3 regions of the Sphingomonas sp. DC5200-1 genome follow, and region 2 is predicted to be linked to each of the others. Evidence: predicted binding sites of a transcription regulator. Region 2 holds the regulator's gene; each other region holds the start of a gene.
What was found. Region 2 encodes LexA, which represses DNA repair genes until DNA is damaged. Its sites were predicted from a motif close to GTTCCNCNCTTGTTCT; they were not measured.
Positions count from the first base shown of each region.

Region 1: uvrA (excinuclease ABC subunit UvrA) is a predicted target of LexA. The motif match lies at 2,413-2,428, and genes of this name have one in related genera.
Region 3: ACP7A3_RS18795 (S24 family peptidase) is a predicted target of LexA. The motif match lies at 3,233-3,248, and genes of this name have one in related genera.

Region 1 covers NZ_JAFCVW010000003.1:137,077-142,916, forward strand. Annotated here, with positions in the region: gene uvrA (excinuclease ABC subunit UvrA) at 1-2,405, opposite strand, end outside; gene ACP7A3_RS06925 (hypothetical protein) at 2,536-2,922, shown strand; gene ACP7A3_RS06930 (TonB-dependent receptor domain-containing protein) at 3,337-5,840, shown strand, end outside.
Region 2 covers NZ_JAFCVW010000005.1:403,799-409,638, forward strand. Annotated here, with positions in the region: gene ACP7A3_RS13675 (ComEC/Rec2 family competence protein) at 1-1,145, shown strand, start outside; gene lexA (transcriptional repressor LexA) at 1,416-2,108, opposite strand; gene ACP7A3_RS13685 (molybdopterin molybdotransferase MoeA) at 2,167-3,348, opposite strand; gene moaC (cyclic pyranopterin monophosphate synthase MoaC) at 3,353-3,820, opposite strand; gene trpC (indole-3-glycerol phosphate synthase TrpC) at 3,817-4,593, opposite strand; gene trpD (anthranilate phosphoribosyltransferase) at 4,590-5,585, opposite strand; gene ACP7A3_RS13705 (anthranilate synthase component II) at 5,582-5,840, opposite strand, start outside.
Region 3 covers NZ_JAFCVW010000013.1:43,967-49,806, reverse strand. Annotated here, with positions in the region: gene ACP7A3_RS18815 (autotransporter assembly complex protein TamA) at 1-1,528, opposite strand, end outside; gene ACP7A3_RS18810 (hypothetical protein) at 1,722-1,871, opposite strand; gene ACP7A3_RS18805 (hypothetical protein) at 2,014-2,223, opposite strand; gene ACP7A3_RS18800 (hypothetical protein) at 2,401-2,571, shown strand; gene ACP7A3_RS18795 (S24 family peptidase) at 2,568-3,158, opposite strand; gene ACP7A3_RS18790 (hypothetical protein) at 3,277-3,453, shown strand; gene ACP7A3_RS18785 (hypothetical protein) at 3,450-3,743, shown strand; gene ACP7A3_RS18780 (tryptophan 2,3-dioxygenase) at 3,768-4,550, shown strand; gene ACP7A3_RS18775 (TonB-dependent receptor) at 4,681-5,840, shown strand, end outside.

The DNA.
Region 1 (5,840 bases), on a different contig from region 2:
ATGCTCTTGCCCTTGAACTTCACCTCCAGCGTCTCGCGGTTGTAGCGGGCGCCGTGGCAGACGTCGCAGGTGACGTAGACGTCGGGGAGGAAGTGCATCTCGATCTTGAGCACGCCGTCGCCCTGGCACGCCTCGCAGCGGCCGCCCTTGACGTTGAAGCTGAAGCGGCCGGGCTTGTAGCCGCGCGCCTGCGCCTCCGGCAGGCCGGCGAACCAGTCGCGGATCTGCGTGAAGCTGCCGGTGTAGGTCGCCGGGTTCGACCGCGGCGTGCGGCCGATCGGCGACTGGTCGATGTCGATCACCTTGTCGAGGTGCTGGAGGCCGGTGACCTTGTCGTGCTTGCCCGCCAGGATGCGCGCGCCGTTGAGCGTGCGTGCGGCGGCGGCGTAGAGCGTGTCGATCGTGAAGCTCGACTTGCCCGATCCCGACACGCCGGTGATGCAGGTGAACGTGCCGAGCGGGATCGACGCCGTCACGCCGGTGAGGTTGTTGGCGCGCGCGTTGTGGACGGTGAGCTTCTTGCCGTTGCCCTTGCGGCGCTGCGCGGGAACGGGAACTTCGCGGGTGCCGTTGAGGTAATCGGCGGTGATGCTGGTCTTGCTCTTGAGCAATTGCTTGAGCGTGCCCTGCGCGACGATCTGGCCGCCGTGGACGCCGGCGCCCGGCCCCATGTCGATGACGTAATCGGCGGTGCGGATCGCATCCTCGTCATGCTCGACCACCAGCACGGTGTTGCCGAGGTCGCGCAGGCGGCGGAGCGTCGCGAGCAGCATGTCGTTGTCGCGCTGATGGAGCCCGATGCTGGGTTCGTCGAGCACGTAGAGCACGCCCGACAGGCCGCTGCCGATCTGCGACGCCAGGCGGATGCGTTGGCTCTCGCCGCCGGACAGCGTGCCCGACGTGCGATCGAGATTGAGGTAATCGAGGCCGACGTTGTTGAGGAAGCCCAGGCGCTCGACGATCTCCTTCAGGATGCGTTCGGCGATCGCGCGCTGCTGGTCGCCCAGATGATTGGGCAGATCGGTGAAGAAGGCGAGCGCGTCGACCACGCTGAGGTGCGTGGCGTGGGCGATGTCGGTCTTCGCGATCTTGACCGCGAGCGCTTCGGGCTTGAGGCGCGCGCCGTGGCAGACCTCGCAGGGGCGCGACGACTGGTATTTGCCCAGCTCCTCGCGCATCCACGCGCTCTCGGTCTGGAGCAGGCGGCGGTTGAGGTTGCCGATCACGCCCTCGAACGGTTTCTTGACGTCGTAGCTCTTCTTGCCGTCGACGAAGGTGAGCGTGACCGCCTTGCCCTTGGTGCCGAACAGGATGACGTCCTGCGTTTCGGGGTGGAGGTCCTTCCACGGCGTATCGAGGTCGAACTTGTATTCGCGCGCGAGGGAGCCGAGCACCTGCATGTAATAGGGGCTGGGCGGGTTGGACTTCGCCCAGGGGACGACGGCGCCCTTCTTGATGCTGAGGTCGTGATTGGGGACGACGAGGTCTTCGTCGAACAGCAGCTTTTCGCCCAGGCCGTCGCACGCCGGGCAGGCGCCCTGGGGGGCGTTGAAGCTGAAGAGGCGCGGCTCGATTTCGGCGATGGTGAAGCCGCTGATCGGGCAGGCGAACTTTTCGCTGAACACGATGCGGCCGGCGGGGGCGTTGTCGCCGAGGACTTCGGACTTGGGGGTGTGCGGTTCGACGGGATCGGCCGGGTCGATATAAGCGAGGCCGTCGGCGAGCTTCAGCGCGGTTTCGAAGCTTTCGGCCAGCCGCGTCGCGGCGTCGGCGCGGACGACGAGGCGGTCGACGACGATCTCGATATCGTGCTTGTACTTCTTGTCGAGCGCAGGGGCTTCGTCGATCTCATGGATCGTGCCGTCGATGCGCACGCGGGTGAAGCCCGCCTTCTGCCATTCGGCGAGTTCCTTGCGATATTCGCCCTTCCGCCCGCGCACGACGGGGGCGAGCAGGTACAGGCGCGTGCCCTCGGGCAGCGCCATGACGCGGTCGACCATCTGGCTGACGGTCTGCGCGGCGATCGGCTCGCCGGTGGCGGGCGAATAGGGGATGCCGACGCGCGCCCAGAGCAGGCGCATGTAATCGTAGATCTCGGTGACGGTCGCGACGGTCGAGCGCGGGTTGCGCGATGTCGTCTTCTGCTCGATCGAGATGGCGGGGGACAGGCCCTCGATATGGTCGACGTCGGGCTTCTGCATCAGCTCGAGGAACTGGCGCGCATAGGCCGACAGCGATTCGACGTAGCGGCGCTGCCCCTCGGCATAGATGGTGTCAAAGGCGAGGCTCGATTTGCCAGACCCCGACAGGCCGGTGATGACCGTCAGCGTGTCGCGGGGGATGTCGACGTCGACGTCCTTGAGATTGTGCTCGCGCGCGCCGCGGACGGAGATTTTGGTCAGCATGAAGCGGGTTCTACTTCTGTTCTGTTTCTGATGCTAGTCTGGCAGGTAGGAACGCTTGCGCGCGATTTCGAGCCACATTGAAAGCAAGGCGGCGGTGTCTTACGTCTGTGCCACACGAGGAGATTGCGCGATGGGCAAGAAGCACAAGAAGGCGAAGCTTCCGAAGGAAGTGCTGGGCGTGAAGCTGCCCAAGGAGGTGCGCGAGGTGGGCGGGGCGCTGCTGGAGAAGGCGAACAGCCCGCAGGGGCGCGAGATGCTGGCGGCGGGGCTGACGATGGCGGCGGCCGCGGCGACCGCGGCGCTGGCCAAGGGGCGCGCCGAGCGCGCCACGAAGCCGGACGCGCCGCGCCCGCCCGAGGCGCCGGTGCCGCCCGTGCCGCCGGTGCCTCCTGTCCCGCCGGTGCCGCCCGTCCCGCCGCAGGGGACGCAGACGCAGCCCGACCCGCAGGCGATCGCCGATGCGGTGGGCAAGGCGGCAGAGGCGATGCTGGGGCGGCTGTTTAGTCGGAAAGACTGACGCGGCGGGGTTTTGCGCGGCGCGCGCTATCCGTCCGACATAGGGACCGGTTGTATGGCGCCGGGACCATCCACGCTGCAACCGCGATGATGTCTATGTAGCTCCGCGAGCGATAGCGATCAGTCTGCGCGTCCGTGTGCGCCATCGCCTCGCGCGACGGAGACGCGAGCGCGGCATTTCCGCATTCCGCCAGTCGCGGCAACTTGGGGTCGGTGACCGGGCCTTCTGCGCAACATAGCGCCACTCGCTGTGGCTGTTTTGCAACGCAACGTTGCTGAAAGCGGAAATAGGTCAGCAGTACGTGCTTTACGTGAGCAAGACAGTCACACAAGCGTCACGCAGTCCAGAAGACTGACATTCCAAATTGATGCGCATGGGGCGACCGAAAACGGCGCCGTTGCAAAGGGGATATACGTGACGAAAATCGCTCGATTCGATGTGACGCGCAAGGCGGCTCTGCTCGCCGCGGCGACGCCGCTGGCGCTGGTACTGGGGGCCGCTCCGGCGTTCGCGCAGACCGCGACGCAGACGCCCGCGCAGCTCGAGATCAAGGATCAGCAGACCGATCCGACCACGACGCAGGGCGCAAGCGATCAGGACAAGGCGAGCGACATCGTCGTCACTGGTTCGCTGTTCCGTCGCACCGACACCGAAACCCCGTCGCCGGTCACCGTGCTGACCAGCGACACGCTGGCCAAGGCGGGCATCACCACCGCGTCGGACGCGATCCGTTCGATCTCGGCGGACAGCGCGGGCTCGATCGGCACCGGTTTCCAGTCGGGCTTCTCGGCCGGCGGTTCGGCGGTTTCGCTGCGCGGCCTCGGCGTCTCGTCGACGCTGGTGCTGATCGACGGGCTGCGCTCGGCCAATTTCCCGCTGAACGACGATGGCCATAACGCCTATGTCGACCTCAACTCGATCCCGTTCAGCCTGGTCGACCGGATCGAAGTGCTGAAGGATGGCGCATCGTCGACCTACGGCGCGGATGCGATCGGCGGCGTCGTCAACGTGATCCTGAAGAAGCACTTCACCGGCATCGATGGCCTGGTCGAGGGCGGCGTCGCCGAGCGCGGCGATGCGAGCCACCAGCGCGCGCAGCTAACGCTGGGCTATGGCGATTATGACCGCCAGGGCTTCAACGTCTACCTGAACGGCGAATATCAGCGCGACGGCCGCGTGTCGAACCACAGCCGCGGCTTCCCATACAACACGCAGGACCTGACCTCGATCGGCGGCCTGGACAATAACGCGTCCGACCAGTCGCTGACCGTCAACGTCCCGACCGCCTATGTCACGCGCGTCCGCCAGACCGACCTCAACAACCCGCTCGCCGGCCAGGTCGGCGCGCCGCTGACCACGCGCTACGACGCGCTGGGCCTGGCCAACTGCGCGCGCGACACGTTCGCCGTCACCACCAGTTCGGCGCAGGGCACCGGCTGCAAGTACGACCTGGTCGACCTGTATCGCCAGATTCAGCCGCTGCAGGAGCGCTACTCGCTGCAGGGCCGCGTCAGCGTCCGCATCGCCGACAACGTCGAAGGCTATATCACTGGCAGCTACAGCCGCAGTGATGTCAGCATTAACGGCACGCCCTCGGCGATCCGCAACACGCAGCCGTTCGGCGGCGCACCGTCGGTCGCGTCGAACAACCCCGGCATCGTCCTGCCGGTGTACATCTGCGCGGCGGGCACCAATTGCGCGACCGCGGCGAACCGCCAGCTCAATCCGAACAACCCCTATGCGGCAGCGTTCGCCAACGATCCGACCAACGGCGCGGCGCGCATCTATTATCTGTTCGGCGACATCCCCGGCGGCAGCGATCGCAAGAACGAGGTGTACCGCGCCACCGCAGGCCTGAACGGCAATTTCGGCGACGGCCGTTACAACTGGCGTGTCGAGGGCGTGTACGCACGCGACGAGATTCAGCTGACGCAACGCGGCCTGATCAACATCGCGGGCCTCGCCCAGGCGATCAACACGGGGTCGTACAATTTCGTCAACCCGTCGCAGAACAGCGCGGCGGTGCGCAACGCGATCTCGCCCAACAAGGTGACGCCGTCGTTCTCGACCCAGGCGGCGCTGGATGCGTCGCTGTCCGCACGCCTCGCCGACCTGCCGGGCGGTCCACTCCAGCTCGCCATCGGCGGGCAGGTGCGTCGCGAGACGCTGGAGAACAATAACCAGAATGCCGCGCTGGACACCTACGGCCTGTCGACCGCCTCGGCGTTCGGGTCGCACACCGTGTCGGCCGCCTATTTTGAAGCCGATGCGCCGATCCTCGACCAGGTCGAGCTGAACGTGTCGGGTCGCTACGACCATTATTCGGAAGGTTTCAGCCACTTCTCGCCGAAGGTCGGTGTCAAGTTCACGCCGATCAAGGAACTGGCGATCCGTGGCACCTATGCCGAGGGCTTCCGCGCGCCGACCTTCGCCGAATCGGGTCCGCGCAGCCAGTATGCGGGCTTCGTGTCGACGACCCCGCCGTGTAACTTCATCCTGCAGCACGGCGGCACCGGCACGGCGGCGTCGTGCTCGGCGAACGGCAACCCCTATAACCTCAACTACAATCTGGGCCGCGGCCTTGCAGGCAACCCCAACCTCCAGCCGGAAATCTCGCGCAGCTTCACCGGCGGCGTGATCTTCCAGCCGGTACGCTGGCTGAGCCTGACGGTCGATTATTACAACGTCCGCAAGAAGAACCTGATCGTCACCGGTCCGGACTTTGGCAAGGCGGTCGCGGCCTATTACAATTCAGCGAACCTCGCCGCGGCGCAGACCGCGGTGGCCGGGGTCGGCCAGGGCTATTCGGTGAACACGACCGACGCGGTCGATCCGCTGTTCCCGAACGCGCTGCCGCGTGTCCTCATCATCAACGTGCCGTATGTGAACGCGAACTATGCGCTGACCTCGGGCATCGA
Region 2 (5,840 bases):
TCGTGCTGGCGGCGCTGGCGATGGGGCGGGAGGCGATGACGCTGCGGCTGGTTGCGGCCGGCGCGATGGTCGTGCTCGCGGTGCGGCCGGAAGCGCTGGTGGGGCCAAGCTTCCAGCTGTCGTTCGCCGCGATCGTGGCGATCGTTGCGCTGCACGAGCATCCGCGGGTGCGCGGGTGGTTCGAGCCGCGTGAGGAAGCGCGCGCACGCCGTCTGCTACGCGGGCTTGGGTCGCTGCTGCTGACGGGCGTGGTGGTGGAGGCGGCGCTGATGCCGATCGCAATCTATCACTTCCACAAGGCGGGCCTGTATGGGGCTGCGGCCAATATCGTCGCCATCCCGCTGACGACGTTCGTCGTCATGCCGCTGGAGGCGGGGGCGTTGGTGCTGGACACGGTCGGGCTGGGCGGGCCCGTGTGGTGGTTGACCGATGGGGCGCTGCGCGGGCTGCTGTGGCTGGCGCATGTCGTGGCGGATGCGCCGGGCGCGTCTCTGGTGGTGTCGTCGATGCCGCTGGGGGCGTTTCTGTCGATGGTCGCCGGTGGGCTGTGGCTGGCGCTGTGGAGTACGCGGATGCGCTGGATCGGCGTGCTGCCGGTCGTCGCCGGTGCCGCCTGGGCGGCGTCGACCCCGCCACCCGATCTGCTGGTGACGGGGGACGGGCGGCATATGGCGATCCGGCTGGGTGGCCGGCTGGCGCTGCTGCGCGACCGCGCCGGGGACTATACGCGGGCGATGCTCGCCGAAAATGGCGGGACCGATGGCGAGCCGTGGCTGCTCGACGATCTGCCGGAGGCCCGGTGCAGCCGCGATGCGTGCGTGGCGGTCCTGCGGGACGGGGGAGGGCAGTCGTTCCGCGTCCTGGCAACCCGCAGCGGCTACCAACTGGCATGGCGGGATGTGGTCGCGGCCTGCGGGAGGGCGGACGTCGTGGTGAGCGACCGGCGGCTGCCGCGGGCGTGCCGGCCGCGCTGGCTGCGGCTAGACGCGCCCGTGCTGCGGCGTACCGGCGGGGTCATGCTGACCCTGGCGAGCGGGCGTGTGCGGACCGTGACGCAGCCAGGGGATCGGCATCCATGGTTGGTGGGAGCCAAGGTCGCCCCGCCTCGGCCGGACGATATCCCGACGGCCATGCCTCCGCGATGACCTCAGCTCGAGCGCTGGTCTCGGTCTGAGCCTTTGCGACGGGGCGCTGCTTCCCGTAGCGGCACGAGTTCGGGTCAATCCGTCATTGCTTCGCTGCGCTCGCAATGATGCCCGTGTCTAAACATCCGATATTTAAGGACTTTCAAGCACGCAATCAGCGGGAAGCCGGAATGCCCTGCCCTCGACGGGAGGCAGAAGGCGCCGTTTGGAAAGTCACAAAAGTCTCACGAACGATCGTGTTTTGCGGCGCGCCACCACGCCGGAATCCCGTCAGTCGTAGCGGCGCAGGATACCCGACAATTTGCCCTGCACGCGGACGTGCGAGGGAACGTAGCGCTGCGGCTCATAGGCGCGGTTGGCGGGATCGAGGCGGATCATCGCGCCTTCGCGACGGAAATATTTGAGTGTCGCCTCGCTATCCTCGATCAACGCAACGACGATCTCGCCATCGCGGGCGATGTCGGTACGGCGGATCAGCGCATAGTCGCCATCTAGAATACCAGCCTCGACCATCGAGTCGCCGGAAACCTCCAGCGCATAATGTTCGCCGGTGCCGAGCAACGCCGCGGGGACGGCGAGCATCGAACTGCCTTCGAACGCCTCGATCGGCACGCCGGCGGCGATCCGGCCGTGCAGCGGGATTTCGACGACGTCGTTCGCCGGCGAGGGGGCGGGACGCACATTGCCCGCGGCCGGCGCGCTCGGCGGCGCAGCGGGAGCGGGCGTTTCAGGCGCCTTGCGTTCGGAGCGTTCCGGCATGCGCAGCACTTCCAGCGCGCGCGCACGGTTGGGAAGGCGGCGGATGAAGTTGCGTTCCTCCAGCGCGCTGATCAGGCGGTGGACGCCGGACTTGGACTTGAGGTCGAGCGCGTCCTTCATCTCCTCGAACGACGGTGAGATGCCCGTCTCCTCGAGCCGGTCGTTGATGAAGCATACAAGCTCGTGCTGCTTGCGCGTGAGCATAAGCGGTCCTTCCCCGTCAGAACAGACGCGGAACTTCTAGGGAACAATTCGTGGGGCGTCAAGCGATGACGAGGATTTCCGCCGAGTCGCCCACGCGCGCGACGGGGGCACCGACCGGCCGCACGATCAGGCAATGCGAGCGCGCCAGCGTCAGCAGCATCGAACTGTCCTGAATGGTCGAGGCATAGGCGCGGCCGTCGCGCAGCTCTGCGCGCAGATAATCGGTGCGCGGGCCGTTGGCGGGCAGGTCTTCCCCCAGGATCGCCATCGTGCTGCGCGGCAGCGGGTTCGCAGCGCCGGACAGGTGCGCGATCAACGGTTTGACGAAGAGCAGGGCGGTGACGAAGGCCGATACCGGGTTGCCCGGCAGGCCCAGCACCTGCATCGCGCCGCGCCGTCCCGCCATCATCGGCTTGCCCGGCCGCAGCGCGATCCGCCAGAAATCGATGACGCCGCCCGCTGCCTCCAGCGCCGGGCGCACGAGGTCGTGGTCGCCCACGGACGCGCCGCCGGTGGTGACGAGCAGGTCGGCGTCGACGCGCGCGAACGCATCGCGCAGGCGATCGAGATCATCGGGCAGGATGCCGAGGTCGATCAGCTCGATCGGCAGGTCGGCGAGCATCGCCGTCAGCATCGCGCGATTCGATTCGGGCAGCGCGCTCGGGTCGCCGCCGGTGCCCGGATCGACCAGCTCGTCGCCCGTGGCGCAGATAGCGACGCGCACCCGGCGGTGGACGGCGATCAAGCCGATACCCCCGGTCGCGGCGACGGCGATGCGCGCGGGCGTCAGCCGCTCGCCTCGCGCGATCAGGCGATCGTCGGCGTGAAAGTCGAGGCCGCGGCGGCGGGTGTTGCGGCCGAGCGTCGCCGGACCTTCGCCGGTCAGGTGGATCGCGGTGCCGTCCGCGTCGATCTCTTCCTGCACCATCACCGTGTCGGCGCCGTCGGGCATGGCCGCGCCGGTGAAGATGCGCGCGGTTTCGCCAGGACCGACGGTGCCGGTAAAGGGGCGACCGGCGGCGCTTTCGCCGATCAGCGTCCACGGTCCGGGCAAATCGGCGAAGCGGATCGCATAGCCGTCCATCGCCGAGAGGTCGGTGGCGGGCTGGGTGCGGCGGGCGGCGATGTCGTCCGCCGCCCAGCGGCCCGCGGCGGCGGCCAGCGGCACGGTTTCGGTCCCGACCGGCGGGGCGTGCGCGAACAGCCGCGCCTGGGCTTCGTCGATCGGGAGCAGCGCCATGGCGTCAGGCGCGCCAGTCGCCCGACGCGCCGCCGGCCTTTTCGAGCAGGCGGATGTCCGAGATCGTCATCGCGCGGTCCATCGCCTTCGCCATGTCGTAGATGGTGAGCAGTGCGACCGACACGGCGGTCAGTGCCTCCATCTCGACGCCGGTCTTGCCGTCGGTGGCGGTCAGCGCGGTGGCGGTGATGCCGGCATCGTCGAGCGTCAGATCGAGCGTGACGCGGGTCAGCGGCAGGGGGTGGCAGAGCGGGATGAGGTCCGCGGTCTTCTTCGCCGCCATGATCCCGGCGACGCGGGCAACGGCGAGCACGTCGCCCTTCTTCGCGGCGCCGTCGCGGATCGCGGCCAGGGCGTCGGGGGCGATGGCGATGCGGCCGGTGGCGACCGCGCGACGCTGCGTCACGGCTTTATCGCCGACATCGACCATATGCGCGGCGCCGTCGGCGTCGAGATGGGTCAGGCGGCTCACCCGACCAAGGCCCGCGTCGCGGCCTCGACGTCGTCGGCACGCATCAGCGCCTCGCCGATCAGGAAGCAGCGCACGCCATGCGCCGCCATCGCATCGAGATCGGCGCGGGTTTCGAGGCCGCTTTCCGCAACGAAGGTGTAGCCCTTTGGCGCCCTGCCGACCAACTCGTAGGTGCGGGCGAAGTCGACGGAGAAGTCGTGCAGATTGCGGTTGTTGACGCCGATCAGCCGCGACTTGAGGCGGAGCGCGCGGTCCAGTTCGGATTCGTCATGTACCTCGACTAGCACGTCCATGCCGCAATCGAGCGCCGAGGCCTCGATCTCCGCCATCTGATTGTCGTCCAGTGCGGCAACGATGATGAGGATGGCGTCGGCGCCGATCGAGCGGCTTTCGGTTGCCTGCCAGGGATCGACCATGAAATCCTTGCGGATCACGGGCAGGTCGCAGGCGGCGCGCGCGGCGATCAGATAGTCGTCGCTGCCCTGGAACCATTGTTCGTCGGTGAGCACCGACAGGCAGGCCGCGCCACCCGCCTGATAGGCGCGCGCATGGGCGGGCGGATCGAAATCGGCACGGATCAGCCCCTTGGACGGGCTGGCCTTCTTGATTTCGGCAATGAGCGCATGGCCGGATTTGGCGTCGAGCGCGGCGCGGAAGCCGCGCGGCTTCGTTACCGCGGCGATGCGCGCGTCGAGATCGGCGAGGCTGATCGTCGCCTTGCGCGCGGCAACCTCTGCGCGCTTGGTTTCGATAATGCGGGACAAAATGGTCATCGGTAGGCGATCCAGCGGTCGAGGAGCGCGGCGGCGCGGCCGGCGTCGAGCGCTTCGGCGGCGGCCTGTGCGCCCGCAGTGAGATTGGGTGCGTGGTCGGCGACGACAAGCGCCGCCGCCGCATTGAGCAGCACGGCGTCGCGATACGCGCCCGCCTCTCCATCGAGCAGGCGGCGCAGTGCGGCGGCATTATAGGCCGGATCGCCGCCGCGGATGGCGGCGAGCGGGTGGCGGGGCAGGCCGGCGTCTTCCGGCGTGATGCGCGATGGCAGCGCCGCGCTGCCGACGTTCACCGCGAGGCTGGGACCGGCGGTGGACAGTTCGTCTAGGCCCTCTTCGCCCGAAATCACCGCGGCGCGCGCGGTGCCCAGCTGTTCCAGCGCCTCGGCATAGAGGCCGGCGTAATCGGGGCGGGCGATGCCGATCAGCTGGTGCGACACGCGCGCCGGATTGGCGAGCGGCCCCATCAGGTTGAAGATCGTACGCTTGCCGATGCGGCGGCGGATCGGCGTGATCCGCGCCATCGCCGGATGATGGTTGGCGGCGAAGAGGAAGGCGATGCCGATATCGGCGAGGCTTGCCTCCGCGGCCGCCCCGGCGATCTCCATGTCGAGGCCGAGCGCCTCCAGCGTATCGGCGGCGCCGGCCTTGGACGAGGCGGCGCGGTTGCCGTGCTTGGCGACCGGTACGCCGCAGGCCGCGACGACCAGCGCGACGGCGGTCGAGACGTTGAGCGTATGATGCCCGTCGCCGCCCGTGCCGCACACGTCGATCGCGCCATCGGGGGCGGCGATCGGGATCAGCCGGGCACGCAGCGCGCGCGCGGCCTCGGCGATTTCGATGCTGGTTTCGCCGCGATCGGACAGCGCCAGCAGGAAGTCGCCGATCGCCTCTGCCGAGACGCGCGCGTCGAGGATATCGGCAAACGCCTGCGCCGCGCTTTCGCGCGACAGCGGCGACGATGGATCGGGAAGCAGGACGACGCTGGTCACGGGCGCTCGCGCACCGGAATGCCGGCGATCGTCAGGAAGTTGGCGAGCATGGCATGGCCGTGTTCGGTCGCAATGCTTTCCGGGTGGAACTGCACGCCGTGGATCGGCAGGCGTTCGTGGCGAAATCCCATGACGATGCCGTCCTGGGTGCGCGCGTTGACGACCAGGGGCGAGGCCACATCGTTGACGATCAGGCTGTGATAGCGCGTCGCCATGAACGGCGAGGGCAGCCCTTCGAACAGGCCGGTGCCGTCA
Region 3 (5,840 bases), on a different contig from region 2:
TGGCATCCAGCTGCATCCGCGCATAGCCGAAGACATTGCCCTGCAATGACACTTCCGGGCTGAACCGCCCGCCGATGCGAAAGCCGCGCGTCGGATTGAGCAGATCGTCCGACCCGTCGTAATTCAGGCTGGTCGGCACCGCGCCGATAAAGAAGGTGCGCCGTCGCGGCTCACCCGTCGCCGCGATCACGTCGCGCTCGTCCGACGCAATGAGTTCGCCGCCCAGCGACCAGGTCCACGCCTTCTGGAAGAAGATCGTCGTCTGCCGCTCCAGGCTGCCGGCCAGCGTGAACGTCTTCGCGTCATAGGCGTCACGCACCGTATGGGCGGCGGCGGCCTGCAGCGTCAGCACCCGGTCGCGCCCGCCGACATTGCTGCGGCGGAAGACGATGTTGCCCAATTGCTCCTGCGTGCCCAGCACGCTGCGCAGCGTCAGCGCGCCTTCGGGCGGGAACAGGTTGCGGTGCGTCCAGCTGATTTCGGCGCGCGCGCCTTCGCCCGTGCCATAACCCAGCTCGCCCGCGATCGTGCGCGGCGGCGCCGGCTCCATCTTGACGCCGATATCGACCGTGCCCGGATCGGCGTCCGCGATCGGCTTCACCTCGACGGAGGACACCAGGCCCGTCTGGATCAGCGCGCGCTTCAGATCGTCGAGCGACGCGGCGTTATACGCATCCCCGGGCTGGAAGCGCGCAATCTCCTGCACATGGTCCGCGTCGAACACCCGATTGCCGGGCAGTGCGACGATCCGCCCGAACCGCCGCGCGTTGCCGGTCGCGACGGCAAGGTCGAGCGTCGCGGTCTTGGTCGCATGATCCACCACGATCTGCGGCTCGCCGATGTCGGCGAAGGGAAAGCCCGCCTGCCCCGCCTTCGCGCGCAATTGCGTCGTGCCCGCAACGATCGCGTCGGCGTTGACCGGGTCGTCCGCCTTCACCCCGAAGGCCTTGTCGAGCACCGGCGCCTTGTCCCCCGCCGCGCCGACGCCGCCCAGTGTCACCGTGGTGAAGCGATAGAGCGTCCCCGGCTCGGCCGCGAGCACGACCTGCGGCTTGGCGCCCGGTTCGATCCGCGTCGTGACGCGCGCATCATAATAGCCCTCGCCGCGCAGCAACGTGCGCAGCAGGTCGCCGTCCTCGCGCGCACGCCGGTCGAGCTGCGCGGCATTGGCGGCGCTGCCGTCATTCTCCGCCAGCGTCGACAATTCCTCGAACCGGCGGCGCAGCAGCGGCGTCGCGGCGCTATCGATCCCCTCGATCCGCCAGCCATAGCGCCGCTCGCCCGCCGCATCGGTCGCCTGCGTCGCGGCCGCCTCGGTCGCGTCGGGCTTCAACTCGGGCCACGCGACCCCGATATCGGGCAATGCCGCGAGCGGGGCGTTGGGATCGAGCGACACGCCACCGTCGGTTGTGGGCGCGGATGGTGGACGCGCCGTATCCCCCGCGGGCAAGGTCTGCGCCGCAGCCGATCCGGCAACAAGGAACGCGGCAGTCGCGCCTAGCCCGAACCACCCCCAACGCGACACCATGCGCCTGTCCTAGCGCGCGGCGCCCCGGCGCAAAAGTCCCACACCGGCGCGAATCCCGATCGACCCGACGCAGCGAGGAACCGGCCGGACGCATGCAGACGCCGAAGCCCAGAGTTGCGCAGCCCATGAGACGGCGTCTCGCCGGGCTTGTGCTCCTGCGTTCGCACGTACCCCCGCCCACACGCCGGCGATGCTATTTGGCTGTTACGGGCCAGCGCTGGCGTACCAGCCGATAGACATCGAGCACAATCGACGGCGCCGTCACGGCCGCCAACAGGATAAGGTCATGCCGCTTGATAAGGCAGACGTTATTGAACGCCAGCCGCGCGATGGCGAAACCCACGGCGGCGCTCCCCAAGCTCAACGGCGTCCGCCACCTGTCCTTGCGCTGCTCCATCTGCTGAGGATCGCAGCGCCCACATGACAAAACACTGTCGGGCGGATGACGTCATGCGCCGGCAGCCCGAATCCCGCGCGGCCCGCCCTCAGTGGACCGTACCGACCACCTCGTCCGACGCCAGCAGCTCCACCAGCCGCTCGGTCTGACGCCAGCGGCAGAAATGCACGTGGTTGCCGATGTCGCGCATATGGCCCGCGCGGATCGCGGCCTCCACCGGGGCATGATCGCCGAACGTCGCGATCAGCTCGGCCGCCTCGGCGACCTGTTGCGCATCGACGACATACAAAGCGACCATAAGCGAAAAACTCCTCAAGCGAACGCGGCACCGGTCGTATCTACAATCGCCGTGCCAATGTCGGCGGATTGGCGCGCGCCTGCCGCGTCCGATGGTAAATGCCTGTGCGGCCTGCCGTCCCGCCTGTCCCGAGCGGGGACGCTGGCGTCCCGGCGCGGGACGTGGCAGGGCTCGACCATGGCCGACACTCCTCCTTCCGCCGCGGGCGGCATCCTGATCGCCCTCTGCTCGATCGGCGGCACCGCCATCGGGCTGATGCAGGGACAGGTGACGATCGGCTTCCTGGCAGGACTGGCGATCGGCGCTGCCGGTGCCGTCGCGGTCTGGCTGCGCGACCGACAGCGCTAACGCGGCGCGCGCATCAGCCAGACGACGCGGCCGATCACCTCGACCGTCCCCTCGGGCACCGGCGGCGCGGACGGATTGTCGCTGCTGATCGTCACCCCGCCCCGCCCGCGCGCCACGCGCTTCACCATCACCGCATCGTCGACGCGCAGCACGAACACCGCGCCCGTCGCATCCGGTGATCGCCGCGCCCGGTCGACCACGATCAGGTCGCCGTCGATCAGCCCCGGCTCCATCGAATCGCCGCGCACCCGCACGATTCCCGTCAGCCCCTCGCGCAGGCCCAGTCGCGCGGCGAGCGCCGGATCGAGCGCCTCGGCCCCCAGCACGATCTCGCTGTCGACCAGCGCACCCGGCCCCGCCGACGCCGCCACGTCCAGCCGCGGCACCGTGAACGCCCGCCGCGGCTGCGGCCCGCCGAGCACATCCTCGTCCACGCCGAAATAGGTTGCCAACCGCAGCCGGTCGTCGTCCGCCAACCGTCGCGGCGACCCGCGCGTTACGAACTGCTGCAAATAGGCGGCGTTGCGCCCGATCATCGCCGACAGCGCCGCCAGGCTGTCGCCCCGCGCCTCGGCCAGGGCCTTCAATCGCCCCCTCGGATCGTCCTGCTCCACGGCGCAACACTAGCGTAGGAAAATTTCCTAGACAAGACGCGACAATGAGAACATATGAGGAACATGACTCGCGGACTCGGGAGGGAGATGGATGTGCCTGCTGTTGAAGATCGATCGCTATCTGCGCGTAACCAAGATGTCGCGCAGCGAGTTCGGGCGGCGGACGGTCAACGATCCCCGGCTCGTGACCGACATGATGCGCGGCCGGATCGTCGGCCAGGATCTGGAACATCGCATCGAACGCTTCATGGCGGAGCGGCGCGCATGAGCCGTGGCCACGACCCGCATGCCAGGCTGTTGAAATCCTTGGAACGCAGTGCGCGAAACTATGGCGTCGGTGCGACTTTTAGTGACTTTTCGGAAACGCCCTGGTCCAGCGCCACCTTCGTTGGCTATCGCCTGACCATGGCGGTGACGGTTGATGGCGACGCGACCGCCTGGTTCGCGGCCTTGCCGGAGGAGGAGGTCTCCGCGCCCGGCCGGCTGGTCGCCGACTTGGCGGTGCGTCGGGACGCACACGGCACCCGGCTGGAGCTGCTGGTGTTGCTGGAAGCCTGAGTCAGGCTGCGCTACGCTCTCGCCATGACGATCACCTATCGCAGCTATCTGCGCCTGCCCGAACTGCTCGACGTGCAGAGCCCGTTGAGCGGCGTCCATGACGAACTGTTGTTCATCACCATCCACCAGGCGTCCGAACTCTGGATGAAATTGTGCCTGCACGAATTGGGCGAGGCGCGGCGGCGGATCGCTGCGGATGACGTCGCGGCGGCGCTCAAGATGATGGCACGGGTCAGCCGCATCCAGGCGCAGCTGATCCAGTCGTGGGAGGTGCTGGCGACGATGACCCCCGCCGATTACGCCGCGATGCGCGGCAAATTGGGGTCGAGCTCGGGCTTCCAGTCCGACCAATATCGCAGCCTGGAATTCGTGATGGGCAATCGCAATCCGGCGATGGTCGACGTGTTCGACGAAGGCGACGTCCGCGCCCGCCTGTCCGACGAACTCGCCCGCCCCAGCCTGTATGACGAGGCGTTGCGCCTGCTCGCGCGCCGCGGCCTGCCGATCCCCGCCGACCGGCTGGAGCGCGACTTTGCCCAAAGCGTCCCCCCGTCGCCCGACGTCGAAGCCTGCTGGGCGACGATCTACGGCCATCCCAACGACCATTGGGATCTGTACGCACTCGCCGAAAAGCTGGTGGACCTCGAATATCACGTGCAGCTGTGGCGGTTCGGCCATCTGAAGACGGTGGAGCGCGTCATCGGCTTCAAAACCGGCACCGGCGGCACCGCGGGCGTCCCCTATCTGACGCGCGTGGTGGAACAGCGATTCTTCCCCGAGCTGCTCAACGTTCGCACCAGCCTGTAGCATCGGGGCCATAGTGCTGACGTAACCGCACCGCCACACCGATTTCATCTTGATATAACGTATCACGTCGCACAGACGCTTCGCAGTTGCACAACGCCCGGGTCCGGGCCTGTTCTTACGCGGAGTATCCATGCGCACCTTCCTGCTCGCCGGCGCCAGCCTGCTCGCCAGTCCCGCCTTCGCCCAGACCGGCGCCCCCGAAGCCGCACCGCAGGGCAAGGACATCATCGTCACCGCTGCCGTACCGCAGAGCGAGCGCGACGTATTGCAGGGCACCACCGTCCTGTCGGGCGAGCAGCTGACCCGCGAATTGCGCCCGACGATCGGCGAAACGCTCGCCCGCCAGCCCGGCGTGTCCGCGACCTCGTTCGGCCCCAGCGCCTCGCGCCCCATCCTGCGCGGCTTCCAGGGCGACCGGATCCGCGTGCTGACCGACGGTATCGGCGCGATCGACGTCAGCAACACCAGCGTCGACCATGCCGTCATCATCGATCCGCTGCTCGCCGAGCGGGTCGAGGTGCTGCGCGGCCCGTCCGCCTTGCTGTTCGGATCGTCCGCGGTCGGCGGCGTCGTCAACGTCATCGACACGCGCATTCCGCGCACCGTGCCCGAAAACGGCTACCGCCTAAACGGCATCGCTGCCTACGGCTCGGCGGCGACCGAGCGGTCGGGCGGCGCTGCGGGCGATGTCGCGGTCACCAAGAACATCGTGCTGCACGCCGACGGATCGTACCTGAAATCGAACGACCTGCGCACCGGCCGCGGCTACATCCTCTCTCCCGCCGCCCGTGCCGCCGCACTCAGCCAGGTCGGCCTGCCGCAGGATACCGACGAACCGATCGACTTCGCCGCCTCGGCCGCGCTGCGGAACCGCCTGCCCAATTCGGCGTCGGAGACGTGGACCGCGGGTGCCGGCGCATCGATCATCACCGACACCGGCAATCTGGGCGTGTCGTACAGCCATTATGACAGCCTGTACGGCGTCCCCATCCGCTACGCGACCGCGGTGGGTCAGGAACAGGAAGCCCCGCGCCTCTCCGTCGTCCAGAACCGCGTCGACCTGCGCGGCGAGGTGCAGACCGGCGGCAGCGTCCTCGAGAAGATCCGCGTCCGCGCCGGCCAGGCGAACTACCGCCACTTCGAACTGGAGGAGGACGGCAGCGTCGGCACTGCCTTCTACAACAAGGGCCTCGAAGGGCGTCTCGAGCTGGTCCAGGCCAATCGCGGCGGCTGGCAGGGCGCCAGCGGCGTTCAATATTTCAACCGCATCTTCAACGTCGTCGGCGACGA